Linked DNA regions of Tolumonas auensis DSM 9187. The protein of the gene in region 1 interacts with the protein of each later gene in a pairwise test. Links are inferred from orthologs where the notes say so. Each region holds a gene or a part of one and is shown on either strand. Other genes may lie near its edges.

What was found.
Region 2: the proteins of ndk (region 1) and ung interact in binary tests that used the Escherichia coli proteins (3 or more experiments, as listed by UniProt). The link is inferred for Tolumonas auensis DSM 9187 from one-to-one orthologs.

Annotation. Positions count from the first base shown.
Region 1 is NC_012691.1:2,199,415-2,202,839, reverse strand. Bases 594-3,425 are described here. They hold ndk (nucleoside-diphosphate kinase), read left to right. Parts: upstream 594-1,709; coding sequence 1,710-2,141; downstream 2,142-3,425. Other genes in these bases: TOLA_RS10220 (family 4 glycosyl hydrolase), read right to left, coding at 3,191-3,425; TOLA_RS10225 (MlaA family lipoprotein), read left to right, coding at 2,303-3,127; pepB (aminopeptidase PepB), read left to right, coding at 594-1,521. In the rest of the region: fdx (ISC system 2Fe-2S type ferredoxin), read left to right, coding at 1-139; more of pepB, read left to right, coding at 226-593. UniProt on the Escherichia coli protein: Major role in the synthesis of nucleoside triphosphates other than ATP. The ATP gamma phosphate is transferred to the NDP beta phosphate via a ping-pong mechanism, using a phosphorylated active-site intermediate.
Region 2 is NC_012691.1:979,149-982,714, forward strand. The notes cover bases 1-2,722. They hold ung (uracil-DNA glycosylase), read left to right. Parts: upstream 1-886; coding sequence 887-1,558; downstream 1,559-2,722. Other genes in these bases: TOLA_RS04580 (zinc ribbon domain-containing protein), read left to right, coding at 1-101; grcA (autonomous glycyl radical cofactor GrcA), read right to left, coding at 170-550; TOLA_RS04595 (hemerythrin domain-containing protein), read left to right, coding at 1,658-2,200; TOLA_RS04600 (DUF3545 family protein), read right to left, coding at 2,241-2,429. In the rest of the region: TOLA_RS04605 (ABC transporter ATP-binding protein), read left to right, coding at 2,868-3,566. UniProt on the Escherichia coli protein: Excises uracil residues from the DNA which can arise as a result of misincorporation of dUMP residues by DNA polymerase or due to deamination of cytosine.

The sequences.
Region 1 (3,425 bases):
ACTGGAAGATGACATGCTGGACAAGGCATGGGGTCTGGAGCCGGAATCACGTCTCGGCTGTCAGGCGCATGTGGCAGATGAAGATTTGACGGTGGAAATTCCGAAGTACACGATCAATCTGGCTTCTGAACAACACTAATTTGTTACATGAAAATGGAGCAACAGCGTGACCTGAAGTGGTAACCTGTTGCTCCATTTGTATTTTCAGGATATCGGAAAAAAATCATGACAACATCCATGGCTGTTATTCTGGTAGAAGCACCTGCTGATGCCTGCTGGGGTGAGAACGCCTTAATCAGTTTTAATCAGGGTTCTGCATTCATTCACCTCACCGGCTCATCATCTGATTGGTTACGTCTGATCCAGCGCGCAGGTCGCCGTCTGGATGCTCAGGGCATTAAACAACTGTCTCTGGTTGGTGAAGAATGGGATCCGGAACGTCGTTATGCGTTTTGTCAGGGTTTCTATAATCCGCGTGGCGGACAACAGCTTGACCTTGGTGACATGAGTGCGGAAGAACAACAGCAGCTGGATGCCTTACTGGAAACGACCCGCTGGATCCGCGAGATCACCAACGCAACGCCTGAAAATTTATATCCCACTGCATTAGCGACTGAAGCAGCGAAGTTTGTGGCTAAGCAGGCACCGGAACGCGTGAATTACCATATTCTGTCCGGCGAGGCGCTGAAGGAACTGGGTTATACCGGTATTTACAATGTGGGCCGCGGCAGTGCGCATGAACCGGCATTCCTGAAGCTTGATTACAACCCGACCGGCGATCTGGATGCTCCGATCACCGCCTGTCTGGTCGGTAAGGGCATTACCTTTGATTCCGGCGGTTACAGCCTGAAAGAGTCGGACATGATGCTGCCGATGAAGTCTGACATGGGCGGTGCCGCTATGCTGGCGGGTGCGCTGGCACTTGCGATTCGTCAGGGCTTGAATCACCGTGTACAACTTATGCTTTGCTGTGCGGAGAATCTGGTCAGCGGTAATGCGTTTAAACTGGGCGATATTCTGACTTATCGTAATGGCGTCAGCGTCGAAGTGTTGAATACCGATGCGGAAGGTCGTCTCGTTCTGGCTGATGGCTTACTGGATGCCAGTGCGACTGGTGCGCCGTATATTCTTGATGCAGCGACCCTGACCGGGGCGGCGAAAGTGGCATTGGGGCGTGATTATCATGCCGTATTCAGTTTACAGGATGAACAGGCACAGGCTATTGTGACGTGCGCGAAAGCGGAAAATGAAAAGGCATGGCCATTACCGCTGGAACCATGGCATACCACGCAATTAACTTCTTCTTATGCGGATATCGGTAACGTATCTTCCGCTGAAGGCACGGCTGGCGCGACGACTGCAGCGGCGTTCCTGTCAAAATTCGTGCGTGAAGAAGTGAAGGGCTGGGTGCATATGGACCTGTCTGCTTCATTCCAGAAAAATGCCAATGAGTTGTGGGCTCCGGGTGGGAAAGGTCATGGTGTAAGAACCATTGCCCGCTGGCTGCGGTCATTAAAATAGTCTCTCATTCAGCGCCGTGGCCCCGGTGGTCGCGGCGTTATCCTCCGGCGCATTTCTCTCTCCCTGCTACAAATGTTCTAAAATCAGATCAACTTATCATTAACACAATTTTTTCAATTGCAGCACAACCTGTTTCGTCATAACTTAGTAAACAAATAGAAATATCGATGATGATACAAGGACATAGCATGACTATTGAACGCACTTTCTCAATCATCAAGCCTGATGCAGTGGCAAAAAATATTATTGGTGAGATTTATCACCGTTTTGAGTGCGCAGGCCTGCATATCATCGCAGCGAAAATGCTGCATTTGTCCCAGGAACAGGCAGCCGGTTTCTATGCTGAGCATAAGGGCAAACCGTTCTACGATAACCTGCTGAAATTTATGACATCTGGCCCGATAGTGGTTCAGGTGCTGGAAGGTCAGGATGCGATCCGCCGTCATCGTGAATTACTGGGTAGCACCGATCCGGAAAAAGCACAGGCCGGAACTATACGCGCTGATCATGCGATCTCGGTTACCCAGAATGCGGTACATGGTTCTGATTCATCAGAGTCTGCAGCTCGTGAAATTGAGTTTTTCTTTACGGAAGATGAAATCTGTCCGCGTACACGCTGAGCGTTGGCCGGTACGGATGGTTGATATTGACATCTGAAATCAGATAATGGATCGTATTCTTCCGCATCCCATGCGATCGCCTGATATAATGTTATTTCGTCAGGCGATTGAACCGTGCAGCCGTATTACGTCTGCCTCAACGACATTACTGAAACGCTATCATGATACCAATCCGAAAACTGCTATCAGTTCTATTGTGTGGATTTTTCTCTTCTGCGGCATATGCCGCGACCACGGCAGAAAGCGCGCCTGCACAGACTGATATTCTGGCAACGCATATTTCAGCTGATTACCCTTCCGGTCCGGGTGGTTCTACGGATTCATTCCCGACATTCAACCGTGCTATGTGGTGGTTTAACTATGACATTCTGGATAAGAATGTTCTGAGACCGGTAGTACACAGCTATGTGGAATGGGTTCCTGCACCGTTTCGTACCGGTGTCAGCAATTTTGTCGCTAACCTGGATGAGCCTAACAATACGGTCAATAACCTGCTGCTCGGTGAGTTTAAGCATTCCGGTGCCAGTCTGGCCCGCTTCTCCCTGAATTCGACAGTCGGTATGCTTGGGCTGTTTGATATTGCCACGGATATGGGCATTGAGCGGCGTGAAATGAGTATGTCGACAGTCTTGGGTCGGGCGAAAATGACACAGGGGCCGTACTTTATGATCCCGGTGGCCGGTCCGATGACAGTTCGTAGCGGTATTGGTCAGCTGGTTGATAATCTGTATTGGCCATACAGTTATATGACGACACCAGTAACCCTTGCGAAATTTGCGATTTCCGGTCTGGATGCGCGCTCTAAAGTGATCGATCAGGAATCAATTATTGATAATGCCTTTGATCCATATATCACGACCCGCGATTTTTATCTGCAGTATCAGGAAGCAAAGGTACAGGGTAAGAAAGCGGCTGCAATGGGCAGTAAGAGCGATGCTGAAACAGATGCTGAAGTTGAAAAATATCTGGATGAAATAGATAACTAACAGATAACTAAATGGGAAAGGCGTAACCTGACGTTACGCCTTTTTTGTATCCGTGCTGACTGATTATTTCAGGTAGTCGAGATAAGGGGACTGCCGGGAGATCATCAGATCAACCAGTTCCGGGATGCAGCGGCATTTATCGTTTACAGAATCAACCAGCAATGCCTGTATTACCAGCTCACGTGACTGATTCAGAACCGCTTCTGCGGTCAGATCATGGACTGCCACCTGATTCGCTAACAACCCACCGATACCTGCCGGCATTTCCAGCTGGATGCCATGTACGCCTTTGCTGTCG
Region 2 (3,566 bases), 1.2 Mb from region 1 along the record:
TAGAGCGTTTACAGGCATGTGGTGCAGTCGATTATTTTTGTAACAGCTGTAATTCCATGATTTCCAAACGACAGGCTGAATATAAACTCACACCCGTTTGAAAATAGGAAATAAAAAAACGCCGGATTTGATATCCGGCGTTTTTGTTTGTCTGCTAATAACAAGCAAATCAGAGTGACTGTGTAAATGTACGGGTGATGACATCGCGTTGTTGTTCCGGGGTCAGTGCATTGAAGCGCACGGCATAGCCAGAAACACGGATAGTCAGCTGCGGATATTTCTCTGGATTCTTAACTGCATCTTCCAGTGTTTCACGACGCAGAACGTTTACGTTCAGGTGCTGACCACCTTCTACCTGTGGTGCCAGGCTCATTGGTACTTCACGATATTCGATGTTACCCAGCGATGCTACAGCAACAACCTGATCTTCAGTGTAACGAGGGTCTTTAGAGCACAGGCAACGTGCTTCCTGTGTTGCTTCATCCAGTAACCAGAAAGAATTAAGCAGATCTGCGTTTGCTGCCTGAGTGATTTGAATACCCTTAACCATGATGAACTCCTCGATAGTTTGGGGCTGTTCTTGTCACTATTACAAGAAAGTGCCCCGTTATGTCATTGGATCAAACCTGCGATGGTCTAATCATGTATCTTTGATACTACATTAGTAAATTTACTAACAGTTCGCAAGAGGATACCCCTGTAAAAATGAGGCCTACTCAGTACGGAAGATTGATTAAGATCAATAAATATGTATTTTGCATCTAACAATCAATTTTTTGTAAAAATGGCTACTCTTGATTTCTTGTAAATTTACTACAAATTTGCCAGATCCCGTTTCTGGATGAAGTACGATAAAATGAATTTTTAATATAGAACCGGGGGCAAAATGCAAACGTGGAGTGATGTGCTGGGTCAGGAAAAAAAACAGGCGTATTTTCAGGAAACGATGGATTTTGTCCGGCGTGAGCGTGAAGCAGGCAAAATTGTCTATCCTCCTGCTGCCGATGTTTTCAATGCCTTTAAATACACTGAGTTTGCAGATGTTAAGGTCGTCATTTTAGGGCAAGACCCATATCACGGCCCCAATCAGGCTCACGGTCTCTGTTTTTCAGTATTACCGGGTGTTGCAGTGCCACCGTCGCTGGTCAATATCTATAAAGAGCTGCACCGGGATATTCCTGGTTTTGAAATTCCTTCTCATGGTTATTTGCTGTCATGGGCTCAACAAGGCGTGCTGTTGTTAAATACGGTGCTTACTGTTGAGGCTGGCAAAGCGCACTCCCATGCGTCATCAGGCTGGGAACATTTTACGGATCGTGTCATCGCTGCGTTGAACGAGCACCGGGAAGGTCTGGTGTTTTTGCTTTGGGGTAACCATGCGCAGAAAAAGGGACAATATATTGATCGCCAGCGACATCATGTCCTGATGGCTCCGCACCCCAGCCCGTTATCAGCACATCGTGGTTTTTTAGGTTGTGGCCATTTTTCTCAGACTAATCAATTCCTAACGGACGCTGATAAGCAGCCTATAAACTGGCAAATAGCGCCGATTGCGTGATATTACCGGCACATTTCAGGATGGATCACTGATCGGTAATAAAATTCACTATAATTTATAAATTGTTGTCATTGGTCTGTCAGTTCAGGAGCGTGCACCATGTTGGATATTTTGCACCAGGAACATATCAACATCGCTAAACTACTTGATGTGTTGCGCGATAACCTGGCTGCGATTCGCAGTGAAAAGCCGGTTCGTTTCAATTTACTTAAAGACGCACTCAGTTACCTGAGGGAAGTGGCTGATACGCATCATCATCCACGGGAAGATCTGATTTACGATTATTTTTCTGCCTATCGTTGCAGTGATCCATCTGTAGTGACGACCACTCTTAAAGAGCAACACAAACAGATTGTCAGCAGTGGTGAAGCACTGCAGGAAATGGTCGATATGATTCTGATGGATGCGGTGATCCCGCTGGATTATGTTGCGACCGAACTGGAACAGTTTATTGCTTTACAGCAAAAGCATCTGGACTATGAGGAAAGTACCATTTTTCCATTGCTGCGGCGTGCACTAACAGAAGATGACTGGCGGCATCTGGAGCATAACTGGGCCAATATGACGGTTGATGATCCGCTCTTCGGGCGTGAGGTAGCCGAGCGTTACCAGGATCTGGCTGCACAACTGTTGGCTGTCTGAGCTAAAAATATAAAAATGGCGCTGATTAGCGCCATTTTCTTCAATTCAGCGAAATATCGTTAATGCCAAGTTCATAGTTTAAATCGATAGCTTGCAATTCCCGTTGCAAGCGATATCTGTCTTTTAATGCCTCGATCTCTCTCCATTTGCGTTTTTTGTTTGTTTGGCGTTGACGTACATCAGATTCAATAACGGCCATCTCTTCTGCTTCCAGTGAGAACCTGTCCATGGAACTACCTCCTCGTCTCAAACTAAAGAACGTACAAACTGTGATAGCATTTTACGGGCCAGAAATCGTATATGCATAAGCATACAATTACTGACGCATTACGGGCCGAAACCCGCCATACCCGGATCCCGGGAAGTGCTTTTCGTATATCACAGCTCTGCAAAAACTAAAATACTGAGATTACAAAACTATTACAGAGCTCAAAAGGCTGGGAAAGCAGAGGTCATGACAAAGTAAAGTCCCGGCGGAATTGCTATAGTTCCGAACGGAAATTAGTAGCCAAAAAGCGCATAATGCTTAAATATTTTGAATATTTATGCTGCTTAGTTAAAAAACTATCAATTATAATTTTGTATTTAATGTCGATGCTGGTATTTTTCCGGGTATCATTTTTGCAGTGAATTTTTGTCTTCAGCGATTATTGGGAAAGGCTCATATATGGAGCAGGTAGCTACCTTAGAGGTGCAAAATTTATGTAAACGCTTTGGTTCCAATGAGGTACTGAAGGGGATCAATCTGACTGCGAGTAAGGGCGATGTAGTTTCTATCATTGGCTCTTCCGGCTCAGGAAAGTCAACATTTTTGCGTTGCATTAATTTGCTGGAAACGCCCACCAGTGGTGATGTTTATGTCCATGGTGAGTTAATTCGTATGAAAACTGACAAATCAGGTGAACGAATTCCGGCTGATGTTAAACAAGTCGCCCGGATCCGCTCCCGGTTGGCAATGGTTTTTCAAAGTTTCAATTTATGGTCACACATGACCGTATTGCAAAACATCATTGAAGTACCGGTACATGTGCTGAAAATCCCGCGTCAGGAAGCAATTGCTAAAGCCGAAGCGTTGCTGCATCGGGTCGGGTTATATGAGCGTCGGGATTATTACCCCGGGCATTTATCCGGCGGGCAGCAACAACGAGCCGCGATTGCCCGTGCTCTTGCTGTTGATCCTGAGGTGATGTTGTTTGATGAGCCCACTTCTGCGTTAGATCCGGAACTTGTGGGTGAAGTGTTATCAGTTATGCGCGGCTTAGCTGAGGAAGGACGTACCATGCTGGTGGTTACGCATGAAATGGCATTTGCACGTGATGTGTCTAACAAGGTAATGTTTTTACATCAGGGACGGGTTGAAGAGGAA